Regions from separate parts of the Microbacterium sp. M3 genome, predicted to be linked through region 1. Evidence: predicted binding sites of a transcription regulator. Region 1 holds the regulator's gene; each other region holds the start of a gene.
What was found. Region 1 encodes HrcA, which represses chaperone genes, less so after heat shock. Its sites were predicted from a motif close to TTNGCACTCGNNNNNNNCGAGTGCNAA; they were not measured.

Region 1 (4,236 bases):
TCGGCCGCATGCTCGACGGGGTCCGCGAGACGTTCGGAGTCAGCGAGGGCGCCGAGATCACGGTCGAGGCCAACCCCGACACTGTGACGCCCGCCGTCGCGGCCGAGCTCGCGGCATCCGGTGTCACCCGGCTGTCCATCGGCATGCAGTCGGCCGTCCCGCACGTGCTCGCCGCCCTCGACCGCACCCACGATCCCGACAATGTCCGCACCGCCGTCGCGGCGGCACGCGCCGCCGGACTCGACGTCAGCGTCGACCTCATCTACGGCGCGCCCGGCGAATCGCTCTCGGACTGGCGCGCGTCGCTCGATGCGGCCTTGGAACTGGACTCCGACCACGTCTCGGCCTACGCGCTCATCATCGAGGACGGCACGAAGCTCGCGCGCCAGATCCGCCGGGGCGAGGTCGCCGCGCCCGACGACGACCTGCAGGCCGACATGTACGAGCTCGCCGACGAGCTCCTCGCCGCCGCGGGCTTCGAGTGGTACGAGGTCTCGAACTGGTCTCGAGGAGAGATGCACCGCTCCCGCCACAACCTCGCGTACTGGACGGGGACCGACTGGTGGGGCTTCGGGCCGGGTGCCCACAGTCACGTCGGCGGTGTGCGCTTCTGGAACGTCAAGCACCCCGCCGCGTACGCACAGCGGCTCGCGAGCGGCGAGTCGCCGGCTGCCGGACGGGAGATCCCGGATGCCGCGGCCCGGGCGCTCGAGAGCGTGCTGCTGCGTTCGCGCATCCGCGAGGGCCTGCCGATCGCCGAACTGCACCCCGACGGCCGCCGCGCGGTGGCGGCGCTCATCGCCGACGGGCTGATCGACGGTCCCGCGGCCGTGCGCGGCCGGGTCGTCCTCACGCTGCGGGGCCGGCTGCTGGCCGACGCCGTGGTCCGCGCCCTCACCGACTGAGCGCCGGCGGCTGCGGCCGCGGCCTGCCGCGACACGGCGAGCCGCGTGGCCGTTCGGCGATCCTGACGGAGCCATCGGATAGAATTGGCACTCCAGTCATGCGAGTGCCAGACGGCGCCAGATGCCACGCAGCGTGAGGAGGCGGGATGGTCAGCGAGCGGGGACTGCAGGTGCTGCGGGCGATCGTCCAGGATTACGTCGACACGCGTGAGCCGGTCGGCAGCAAGGCGATCGTCGAGCGGCACGCGTTCGGCGTTTCTGCGGCGACGATCCGCAACGACATGGCGCTCCTGGAGGACGAGGAGCTCATCGCCGCGCCGCACACCTCCTCGGGGCGCATCCCCACCGACAAGGGCTACCGGGTCTTCGTCGATCACCTCGCCGAGCTGCGCCCGCTGTCGCCGGCTCAGCGCGCGGCGATCGCGTCGTTCCTGGAGGGCCCGGGAGATCTCGACGACGTGCTGGTGCGCACCGTCCGGGCACTGACCCAGCTCACCGGCCAGGTCGCCATCGTCCAGTACCCCTCGTTCGCGCGCGCGACGGTCACGCACGTCGAGCTCGTGCAGCTCGGCGGCGGGCGGATGCTCGTGATCGTCGTCACCGACACCGGGCGCGTGTCGCAGCGCTTGACGTTCGTGGGCGAGGAATTCGACGACGCCGACCTCGCACGCATCCGCGCCGAGCTCGGCACCGTCCTCGTCGGCCGACCGGTGCGAGAGGGGCTGCAGCGCATCGCCGACCGGCTCGACGCACCCGCCGCCCAGACCCCCGCGCCCGCCCACGAGCGCGCCACCGATGAGATCGTCCGTGCCGTTGCCGAGGAGCTGGAGGAGTTCCGCCAGGACAAGCTGGTCATGGCCGGCAGCGCGAACCTCGCGCGTCGCGAGGCGGACTTCCGCGGAAGCATCTACCCGCTCCTCGAGGCGATCGAGGAGCAGGTCACGCTGCTGCGGCTGATGGGCGAGATGGTCGCTGACGAGCAGGGGCTCTCGGCCAGCATCGGCCGGGAGAACGACGCGTTCGGACTCGGTGAAGCCTCGGTCGTGGCGAGCGACTACGACGGCACCGGATCACTGGCCCGCGTCGGCGTGCTCGGTCCGACCCGCATGGACTACCCCACGAACCTCGCGGCGGTGCGAGCCGTCGCGCGTTATCTCACGCGCATGCTCGAGCAGGACGACAGCTCCCGCTGAGCGGACGCGCATCTACGATCCCGCGGCCCGCCGCGGCAGGAAGGCGAAAGTGGCTGACCATTACGAGGTCCTCGGCGTCGCACGCGACGCCACCCCCGACGAGATCAAGAAGGCGTACCGGCGCCTGGCCCGGCAGCTGCACCCGGACGTCAACCCGGGTGAGGACGCCTCCGAGCGGTTCAAGCTCGTGACGCACGCGTACGACGTGCTGAGCGATCCCGAGCAGCGCGCCCGCTACGACATGGGCGGCGGCGAGTCGCCGTTCGGCGGGGCCGGCGGCTTCGGCGGCTTCAACGACATCTTCGAGACGTTCTTCGGCGCAGCCGGCGGTTCGCGCGGTGGACGGCCCCGCTCGCGGCGCGAGCGGGGTCAGGACGCCCTCGTCCGCGTGACGCTCGAGCTCGGCGACGTCGTGTTCGGCACGCACCGCGACATCGACGTCGACACGGCGGTGCTGTGCGAGACCTGTCAGGGGTCTTGCTGTCAGCCCGGCACCGGCCCGGTGACGTGCGAGATCTGTCACGGCACCGGCAACGTCCAGCGCCAGGTCCGCAGCCTGCTCGGCAACGTCGTCACGTCGCAGCCCTGCAACGTCTGCCAGGGCTACGGCACCACGATCCCGTACCCGTGCGCGACGTGCCAGGGTCAGGGCCGCGTCCGCGCCCGGCGGACGGTGTCGCTCGACATCCCCGCCGGCGTCGAGACCGGCCTGCGCCTGCAGCTGCCCGGCTCCGGCGAGGTGGGCCCGGCCGGCGGCCCCAACGGCGACCTGTACATCGAGGTCACGGTGTCGCCCCACGAGGTGTTCAGCCGCGAAGGCGACGACCTTCTGGCGACCCTCGAGGTCTCGATGCCCGACGCGATCCTCGGTGCGACGACCACGATCGAGTCGCTCGACGGTCCCGTCGAGCTCGAGGTGCGCCCGGGCGTGCAGGCCGGTGACGTGCTCACGATCAAGGGCCGCGGCATCACGCCCCTCCGCGGCTCGCAGCGCGGCGACCTGCGCGTCGGCGTGCACGTCGTCACGCCGACGCGCCTGGATCACAAGCAGCGCGCCCTCATCGAGGAGTTCGCGAAGCGCACGAAGGCGCCGGCGCCCCGGCTGGCGGAATTCCACCAGGGCCTGTTCGCGAAGCTCCGCGACCGGTTCCGGAACGGCTGACCCGTGCCGCTGCACTTCCTCCTCGAAGAACCCGTCCACGCGATCGAGGGCGACGCCGTCACCCTGACGGGCGCCGAGGCCCACCACGCCGCGACCGTGCGCCGGGTGCGCGTGGGGGAGGAAGTCACCGTCGGCGACGGTGCGGGCGCCTGGCTCACCGGCGAGGTGGAGTCGGTGGCGCCGCGCGAGGTCGTCGTGCGCATCCGGGAGCGGACGGATGCCCCGCCTCCCGCGCCCCGGATCGTTCTGGTGCAGGCGCTCGCCAAGGGTGATCGCGACGAGCTGGCCGTCCAGACCGCGACCGAGCTGGGTGTCGACGAGATCGTCCCCTGGCAGTCGGCACGCAGCGTGTCGCGGTGGGACGCGGCCAAAGCCGCCAAGGGGCGGGCGCGATGGGCGTCGATCGCACGGGAGGCTGCGAAGCAGGCGCACCGCGCCTTCCTCCCCGAGGTGGCCGAGCTCACCACGACGGCCGGCCTGGTGCGCCGGGCTGCGGCATCCGTCGTCCTCGTCCTGGAGCCGGCGGCGAGCGAGCCGCTGAGCGCCCTGACGCTGGACCCGGCCGATCCGCGGGACATCGTGCTCGTCGTCGGTCCCGAGGGCGGCATCGCGCCCGAGGAGCTGGCTCTGCTCGGCGAGGCGGGCGCACGGCAGGTACGGCTCGGCGACACCGTGCTGCGCACGTCGACCGCCGGCCCCGCCGCTCTGGCCGTGGTCAGCACGGCACTCGGGCGGTGGTGACGGGAATCCCGTCCGCGGCGACCGACCCCGCGCGCGTCGCGAGTGCCGGGCCCGGCGCACGGACCCGTCGGTAGACTTGCCCGCATGAGCGAACCCTCGATCTTCACGCGTATCCGCAACGGGGAGATCCCGTCCGAGATCCTCGCGGAGACCGAGAACGCGTTCGCGATCCGCGACATCGCGCCGCAGGCGCCGGTGCACCTCCTCGTGATCCCGAAGACCGAGGAGTACCGCA
Region 2 (4,236 bases), on a different contig from region 1:
GTTGCTCCTTGCTGTGTGATTACCACGGGAACGGCTCGGGCGCCGACCCAGTGCACTAAACCTAATCGCCGTCGAGGCTCGCCAATGTTGCCTTTCGTTAACGATCTGTAACAGCTTGAAAAGCGTGGTCGGCGGGCAATTCCATCGCCGCACGACGGCGTGCCGCTGTGGATAAGTCGCCGGCAGTGCCACCGCACGGGCCCGCGCCGTGCGTCAGGACGCTGCGACGCGCGAACGGCGCGCGTGCACCACCGAGTCCACGGTGAGGATGATCAGCGCGACCCACACCAGGCCGAACCCGATCCAGCGCTCGAGCGGCATGGGCTCTTGCAGCACCCACACCCCGATGATGAACTGCAGGATCGGCGCGACGAACTGCAGCAGCCCGATGGTCGTGAGCGAGACCCGGCGCGCGCCGGCCGCGAAGAGCAGCAGCGGGATCGCGGTCACGATGCCGGCGAGACTGAGCAGCACCGCGTGCTCCCAGCCGTCCGCCCCCATGGTCAGGCCCTGGGTGGCGCCGACGACGATGAGCACGACGACGGCGATCGGCGTCAGCCACATGGTCTCGAGCGTCAGGCCGCTCACCGCGTCGACCGACGGGCCGACCTTCTTCTTGACCAGGCCGTACAGACCGAACGACGCCGCGAGCGTGAGCGCGATCCACGGGAAGGCGCCGTACCCGATCATGATGACGAGCACGGCGCAGGCGGCGACGCCGATCGCCACCCACTGCGTGGCGCGCAGCCGCTCGCGCAGCACGAGCACGGCGAGGAGAACGGTGGCGATCGGGTTGATGAAGTAGCCGAGGCTCGTCTCGATGACGTGGCCGCTCAGCGCCCCGTAGATGAAGACCTGCCAGTTGACGTAGATCAGAAGACCCGCGATGACGGTCAGGCCCAGCACCTTCGGCTGCCGGAAGATCGCCGCCAGCCGCGGCCACGTGCGCGTCACGGTGAGCAGCAGGGCGCAGAACGCCAGCGACAGGAGGATGCGCCACGCCACCAGCTCCCACGGCCCCGTGGGGTCGAGCAGCAGGAAGTACAGCGGCAGGAAGCCCCACAGCAGGTACGCCGAGAAGGTGTAGATGCCGCCGAGCGTGCGTTCGCGCGCTTCGGCGGCGGCGAGACGGATGCCGCGGCTCCCGGTCGTGGTGACGCCCAGGTCGAGGGCGGTCGAGTCGTCGAGCCCGTCCACCGTGCCGCGTTCGGGGGAAGGGGACTGCTCGGGACTCACCGGGTCAGCCTACGCCCGGCGACGGCGGCGGCGGTCCGAGCGCCCGGACATGACGAGAGGGCCGGATGCCGAGGCATCCGACCCTCTCGGTCACGCGGTGCGCAGAACTCAGCGGACGACGACCGCCAGGACGTCGCGAGCCGACAGGACGAGGAACTCGTCGCCGCCGAACTTGACCTCGGTGCCGCCGTACTTGCTGTAGATCACGCGGTCGCCGACGGCGACGTCGAGCGGGATGCGGTTGCCGTTGTCGTCGATGCGGCCGGGGCCCACCGCCACGACCTCGCCCTCCTGGGGCTTCTCCTTGGCGGTGTCGGGGATGACCAGACCGCTGGACGTGGTCTGCTCGGCCTCGACCTGCTTGATGACGATGCGGTCCTCGAGCGGCTTGATGGAAACCGACACGGTCTACCTCTTCTTTCTTGAGACTGAAGACTCGTTAGCACTCTGACATTGAGAGTGCTTACGCCAGTCTAGGCAACGGGCTGGCACTCACGCAACGTGAGTGCCAGCCCGTTGCGCCGGGAGTCGAATCGAGGCCGCGGCGTCGCGCGCGCCTCGCTGGCCGGGGCGGGCGACGGCTTCGCAGGAGCCGCCTAGGCTGGCGGGATGGAGATCGCCGAGCTCACCGCGCTCCTGACGCCCGAAGGCCTCCGGCTGCTCGACGCGATGCCTCCGGTGGAGTCGTCCGACGACGTCGCGCGCGCGGTGACGCGGCTGCGCCGAGACGGCCACTCCCCCGACCTCGTCTCGGCGGTGGTCGGACAGGCGCGGCTGCGCACGCGGGCGCGCACCAAGTTCGGCGACCTCGCCGAGCGCATGCTGTTCACGCGCGCCGGGCTCGAACAGGCGACCCGGCTTCCGATCGCGGCACGGCACGCGGCGCGGTTCCGCGACGCGGGCCTCACACACGTCGCCGATCTCGGCTGCGGCATCGGCGGGGACGCCCTCGGACTCGCGGGCCTCGGCGTGCGCGTCACGGCCGTCGATGCCGACGAGGTGACCGCCGGCATCGCCGCCTTCAATCTCGCGCCCTTCGGCGCCGACGTCGAGGTGCGCCACGGCACCGCGGAAGACACCGACCTCCGGGGCGTCGACGCCGTCTGGCTCGACCCTGCACGCCGCACCGCGGGGCACGGCGAGACCACCCGCACGCGCCCCGGCGACTGGTCGCCGTCGCTGGACTGGGTGTTCGACCTCGCCCGCCGCATGCCGGTGGGCGTGAAGCTCGGGCCCGGCCTCGACCGCGACCTCATCCCCGACGACGTCGAGGCGCAGTGGGTGAGCGCCGACGGATCGACGGTCGAACTCGTGCTGTGGTCGGGCGCGCTGGCGCGTGCGGGCGTGCGCCGGGCCGCGCTGGTCATCCGCGGCGACGGGGCCGCGGCGCGCGCTCACGAGATCACCGCCGAGACGGATGCCGCGGACGAGCCGGTGCGCGACCTCGGCGCCTACCTGCACGAGCCCGACGGTGCGGTGATCCGCGCGCGGCTCATCGGCGACGTGGCGCGCTCGCTGGAGGCCGGCATGCTCGACGAGCACATCGCCTACCTCACGTCGGACGCCGCGCTCACCTCGCCGTTCGTCCAGACGTTCCGCGTGCGCGAGACGCTGCCCGCTGATGAGAAGGCTCTCGGCAAGGCGCTCCGCGAGCGCGACATCGGGCGGCTGGAGATCAAGAAGCGCGGTGTCGACGTCGACCCGGCGACGCTGCGCACGCGCCTGAAGCTGCGGGGACCGGAGACCGCGACCCTGATCCTCACGCGGATCGGAACGCGGCGGACGGCGATCCTCGCCGAGCGCGTCTGACGGTCAGCCGAAGAGGTTCGCGCGGTAGGCCGCGAACAGCAGCCAGCCCGCGCTGTACAGGATCGAGACGGTGCCCAGCACGATCGCCCACACGGCGACCGCGCGGCTCTCCTGCGGCCGGCGCAGGGCGATGATCGCCGTCACGATGGCCACGAGGCCGATCGGGAAGCCCCATCCGACGAACAGCGACACGAGCAGCCCGATGATCGCGAACGCGAGCGCCCATCCCCCGAGGCCGCGCGAGAAGTCCGAGTCCGAGTCGTCCCACGAGGTCGCGTCGGGCGTGAACTCGCCGCCGGGCTCGGACGGGGCCGACTCCACGGTGACAGCGACGGGCGCGGTGGGCAGCCGCTGGAACCCGCCGCGATGCGCGCCGGGCAGCGGCGAGGCGTCCTGCGCGAGGTCGACGTCCGGCGACGCCGCTTCGACCCGCGGACCTGCCGCCGGCGCGGGCGGGACCGGCTGTGCGAGGGCGGGCGGGACCGGCGGCGCGGCAGCCGCGGCCGGCCGTGGACCTGCTTCACCGCCGGGTGTGGTCGCGGCAGCAGCCCGGTCGTCGGCGTCGTCCGGCCGCACCGGCTCGGCGGTCGGCGAATCGGCGGGCTGCGGCATCCGCTCGTCCGTCATGCCGACCCCGCCACCTGGATCTCGGTGACCGGCAGCGTCGAGTCGGCGCCGAAGCCGAGCGTCGACGGCGGGCGGCCCGACATGATGAGCTCCGACGCGAGGGCGGCGATCATGGCGCCGTTGTCGGTGCACAGCGACAACGGCGGGATGCGCACCGTCACACCCTCGGCGGCGGCGCGCTCGAGGGCCACGTCGCGCAGGCGGCGGTTGGCGATGACGCCGCCGCCGAGCAGCAGGCGCGGCACCCCGTGGTCGCGGCAGGCGGCGAGCGCCTTCGTCACGAGCACGTCGACGACGGCCTCGCGGAAGCCGGCGGCGACGTCGGCGACGGGCACGTCCTCACCGGCGGCCTGGCGCTGCTCGACCCAGCGTGCGACGGCGGTCTTGAGGCCCGAGAACGAGAAGTCGTAGCGGTGCTTCGCCATGTCGCTGGCGCGCGACAGCCCGCGCGGGAAGGCGATCGCCTTCGGGTCGCCGGATGCCGCGGCCCGGTCGATCTCGGGCCCGCCGGGGTACGGCAGCCCGAGCAGGCGCGCGACCTTGTCGAAGGCCTCCCCCGCGGCG
Region 3 (4,236 bases), on a different contig from region 1:
GCACGGCGTACTGCTCGGGGCTCAGTTCGGCGCGCCACTGGGCGTCGCTCTTGTCGACGGCGTAACTCATGGGTCCTCCTCGGCCCGGTCTGCGGGCACCCCTCCATTCAACCGCAGCCCCGCGCCCCCTCGGCCGGTGGCGGCGCGATCGGCTGCTGCCCTGGGTTCTGCAGGGCGCTGCCGGGGTGCGGGAGGATGGCAACGTGGACGGGGAGGACGAGGCCGCGGTCGTCGAGCGGTACGCGCGCTTCGCCCGCGACGAGGCGCCCGGGCGGTCGCCGCTGTACGAGGAGTGGGCCGCGGGCGTCGCCGCCGACCCGGATCTCGCGAGGATCCTCGCGCGCATCCCGGCCTCCCGGCGCCAGCCCCCGCTGGTGTTCGCGGTGTCGCGCATGCTGGGCGCCCCCGAGGCGCCCTTCCCCGCCTGGGCCACCTGGGTGCGCGCGCAGGCCGACGACCTGGTCGCCGAGGGATCCGTCCGCCGTCTGCAGACCAACGAGCCGCAGCGGTGCGCGGCACTCCTTCCCGGCCTCGCGACGATCGACGGACCGCTCGCCCTGCTCGAGCTGGGGGCGAGCGCCGGTCTCTGCCTCTTCCCCGACCGCTACTCGTACCGGTACCGCCGAGGCGCGTCCGTCGTCGGGCTCGACCCGGCGACAGGGCCCTCGGCGGTCGTGCTCGAGTGCGACGTGACCGGTGACGCGCCGCTGCGGATGCCGGAGGTGGTGTGGCGCGCCGGCATCGACCTCGCGCCGCTCGACGCCGCCGACCCCGACGACCGGCGGTTCCTCGAGAGCCTGGTGTGGCCGGGGGAGAGAGGGCGCGTCGAGCGCATCGCAGCGGCGCTCGACATCGCCGCGGTCGATCCGCCGCTCCTGATCGCCGGCGATGCCTCCGACCCGGAGGTGCTGCGCCGGACCGCCGCCCTCGCGCCGCCCGATGCGACGCTGGTGGTCACCACCCCGGGCGTCCTGCCGCACGTCCCGCGCGCGGGCCGGGAGCGTGTGATCGCCGCTGTCACCGCACTCGACGCGGTGTGGATCACCATCGACCCGCCGGGCCTCCACGAGGGCGTGCCGTCGGTCGACGCCGAGGCGTGGGGCGGTTTCGCGCTCGCCAGGGACGGCGCAGCGCTCGCCGCCGTCGATCCGCTCGGCTCGTTCGTGCATTGGCGCGCGTCGCGCGCGGGGAAGACGGATGCCGCGCACTAGCGTGTGCACGTGCCCCTGACCGACCGCGACCGCGCCATCCTCGACTTCGAGGCCGAATGGCGCCGGCACGCGGGGGCGAAGGAGGAGGCGATCCGCGCGGACCTCGGGCTGTCGCCGGCGCGGTACTACCAGCTGCTCGGCCGGCTCATCGACACCGCCGAGGCGCAGCAGCACGACCCCATGCTCGTGAAGCGGCTGCGCCGCCTCCGCGACGCCCGGGTACGCGAGCGCGCGGACCGCGCCGCCGACGTGCGCTGACGCCTTCTTCCGCGCGCCCCGGGGCGGTGCGGGGCCCCGCTCGTGCCGATGCGGGCGCCTCCGGACGCACCGCTGCGGCACACGGGCCGCGCGGGCTTCGGCGGGTAACATCATCGGGTGCCGACCACCACCTACCCCAGGGATCGCTTCGACGACGTCCCGGAGACGGACCGGGTCGGCGCGCACCGCGCGGAGAACCCGCGCATGCGCGGCTGGGTCGTGCTGCTGTGGGCGGCGCTCGCGACCATCGTGCTCATCGCGATCGGCATCTTCGGGACGCTCATCGCCTCCGGGCGGATCGAGCTCGCACCGACTCCCACCCCGACGCCGACGCCCACCGCCGAGGTGGCGCCGGTGATCGACGCCGACTACGACGTGGTGATCCTCAACGCCACGACGGAACAGGGACTCGCGACGCAGATGAAGGACGTCGTCGTCGCGGCCGGGTGGAGCGACGAGAAGGTCACCGCCGGTGAGGCGGGCCAGGAGTTCCCGACCACGACGGTCTTCTATGCGGACCCCGCCGACGAGGCCGCGGCTGCCGGACTCGCGGGGGTCATCGGCGGTGCCGCGATCGAGCAGAGCGACGCGTATCCGCCGAGCTCGCCCGACGTGCCGCAGCTGACCGTGGTGATCGGCACCGACCGCGCCACCGCCGGGTAGCGCCCGCTCGACCCCTGGTCGGGCACGCCCGCACGCGGGCGGACGGCCCGTGTTTCGCGGGGGTAAACAGTTGAGTGCCTGCGTGTCAACAAGTGACGAAAGTCGCCGGAGCCGCAATCGCGCCTGAATACGATGAAGCCCTGCAATGCCGGCTACAGGAGATACGCATGACCCAGGGCACCGTCAAATGGTTCAACGCCGAGAAGGGCTTCGGCTTCATCACCGTCGCCGACGGCCAGGACGTCTTCGTCCACTACTCGAACATCGACATGACGGGGTTCCGCGTGCTCGAAGAGGGGCAGACGGTCGAGTTCACGGTCGGCTCCGGGCAGAAGGGCCCGCAGGCCGAGTCGGTGCGCGTCGTCTGATCGCGCGATCCGGCGCCAGACGCCGACCGATGAAGAGACGGGATGCCTCGGGGCATCCCGTTTCTTCGTGTTCCGGCATCCCTCCCGCGGCTTGCACTCGATAGGGTCGAGTGCCAGAATGATTTAGCACTCGCGTTTGTTGAGTGCTAACACCCCAAGCCAACGTTCCGGAGGGACGACACACACATGGCAAAGATCATCGCTTTCGACGAGGAGGCCCGTCGCGGCCTCGAGCGCGGCCTCAACACGCTGGCCGACGCCGTCAAGGTGACGCTCGGCCCGCGCGGTCGCAACGTCGTGCTCGAGAAGAAGTGGGGCGCCCCCACGATCACGAACGACGGTGTCTCGATCGCCAAGGAGATCGAGCTGGACGACCCGTACGAGAAGATCGGCGCGGAGCTCGTCAAGGAGGTCGCCAAGAAGACCGACGACGTCGCCGGTGACGGCACCACCACCGCCACCGTCCTCGCCCAGGCGCTCGTGCGCGAGGGCCTGCGCAACGTCGCGGCCGGCGCCGACCCCATCTCGCTCAAGCGCGGCATCGAGAAGGCCGTCACGGCCATCACCGCCGAGCTGCTCGAGGGCGCCAAGGAGGTCGAGTCCAAGGACCAGATCGCCGCGACCGCGTCGATCTCGGCCGCTGACCCGGAGATCGGCCAGCTCATCGCCGAGGCCATCGACAAGGTCGGCAAGGAGGGCGTCGTCACCGTCGAGGAGTCGCAGACGTTCGGTACCGAGCTCGAGCTCACCGAGGGCATGCGCTTCGACAAGGGCTACATCAACCCCTACTTCGTCACGGACCCGGAGCGCCAGGAGGCCGTCTTCGAGGACCCGTACATCCTCATCGCGAACCAGAAGATCTCGAACATCAAGGACCTTCTGCCCGTCGTCGACAAGGTGATCCAGGACGGCAAGGAGCTCGTCATCATCGCCGAGGACGTCGAGGGTGAGGCGCTGGCGACCCTGGTGCTCAACAAGATCCGCGGCATCTTCAAGTCGGTCGCCGTCAAGGCTCCCGGCTTCGGCGACCGTCGCAAGGCGCAGCTGCAGGACATCGCGATCCTCACCGGCGGCCAGGTCATCACCGAGGAGGTCGGTCTCAAGCTCGAGAACGCCACCCTCGACCTGCTCGGCCGTGCGCGCAAGGTCATCGTCACCAAGGACGAGACCACGATCGTCGAGGGTGCCGGCGACGCCGCCGCCATCGACGGCCGCGTGACCCAGATCCGTCGCGAGATCGACAACACCGACAGCGACTACGACCGCGAGAAGCTGCAGGAGCGCCTCGCCAAGCTCGCCGGCGGCGTCGCCGTCATCAAGGCGGGTGCGGCCACCGAGGTCGAGCTCAAGGAGCGCAAGCACCGCATCGAGGACGCCGTGCGCAACGCGAAGGCGGCCGTCGAGGAGGGCATCGTCCCCGGTGGTGGCGTCGCGCTCATCCAGTCCGGCAAGAAGGCGCTCGACGCCCTCGAGCTGTCGGGTGACGAGGCGACCGGCGCGAACATCGTGCGCGTCGCGATCGAGGCTCCGCTGAAGCAGATCGCCCTCAACGCCGGTCTCGAGCCGGGCGTCGTGGCGAACAAGGTCTCGGAGCTCCCGGCGGGCCACGGCCTCAACGCCGCTTCGGGCGAGTACGGCGACCTGTTCGCGCAGGGCATCATCGACCCCGCCAAGGTGACCCGTTCGGCGCTGCAGAACGCCGCGTCGATCGCCGGCCTGTTCCTCACGACCGAGGC

Region 2: groES (co-chaperone GroES) is a predicted target of HrcA. The motif match lies at 1,722-1,748, and genes of this name have one in related genera.
Region 3: groL (chaperonin GroEL) is a predicted target of HrcA. The motif match lies at 2,624-2,650, and genes of this name have one in related genera.

The regions. Positions count from the first base shown of each region.
Region 1 covers NZ_JAWTZT010000002.1:572,799-577,034, reverse strand. The annotation lists gene hemW (radical SAM family heme chaperone HemW) at 1-905, shown strand, start outside; gene hrcA (heat-inducible transcriptional repressor HrcA) at 1,052-2,098, shown strand; gene dnaJ (molecular chaperone DnaJ) at 2,148-3,260, shown strand; gene R8Z57_RS08010 (16S rRNA (uracil(1498)-N(3))-methyltransferase) at 3,264-4,001, shown strand; gene R8Z57_RS08005 (HIT domain-containing protein) at 4,086-4,236, shown strand, end outside.
Region 2 covers NZ_JAWTZT010000004.1:457,999-462,234, reverse strand. The annotation lists gene rarD (EamA family transporter RarD) at 214-1,134, opposite strand; gene groES (co-chaperone GroES) at 1,345-1,641, opposite strand; gene R8Z57_RS14300 (THUMP-like domain-containing protein) at 1,846-3,045, shown strand; gene R8Z57_RS14295 (hypothetical protein) at 3,049-3,672, opposite strand; gene tsaD (tRNA (adenosine(37)-N6)-threonylcarbamoyltransferase complex transferase subunit TsaD) at 3,669-4,236, opposite strand, start outside.
Region 3 covers NZ_JAWTZT010000001.1:346,638-350,873, reverse strand. The annotation lists gene msrB (peptide-methionine (R)-S-oxide reductase MsrB) at 1-70, opposite strand, end outside; gene R8Z57_RS01550 (DUF2332 domain-containing protein) at 204-1,211, shown strand; gene R8Z57_RS01545 (DUF3263 domain-containing protein) at 1,221-1,469, shown strand; gene R8Z57_RS01540 (LytR C-terminal domain-containing protein) at 1,587-2,132, shown strand; gene R8Z57_RS01535 (cold-shock protein) at 2,300-2,500, shown strand; gene groL (chaperonin GroEL) at 2,687-4,236, shown strand, end outside.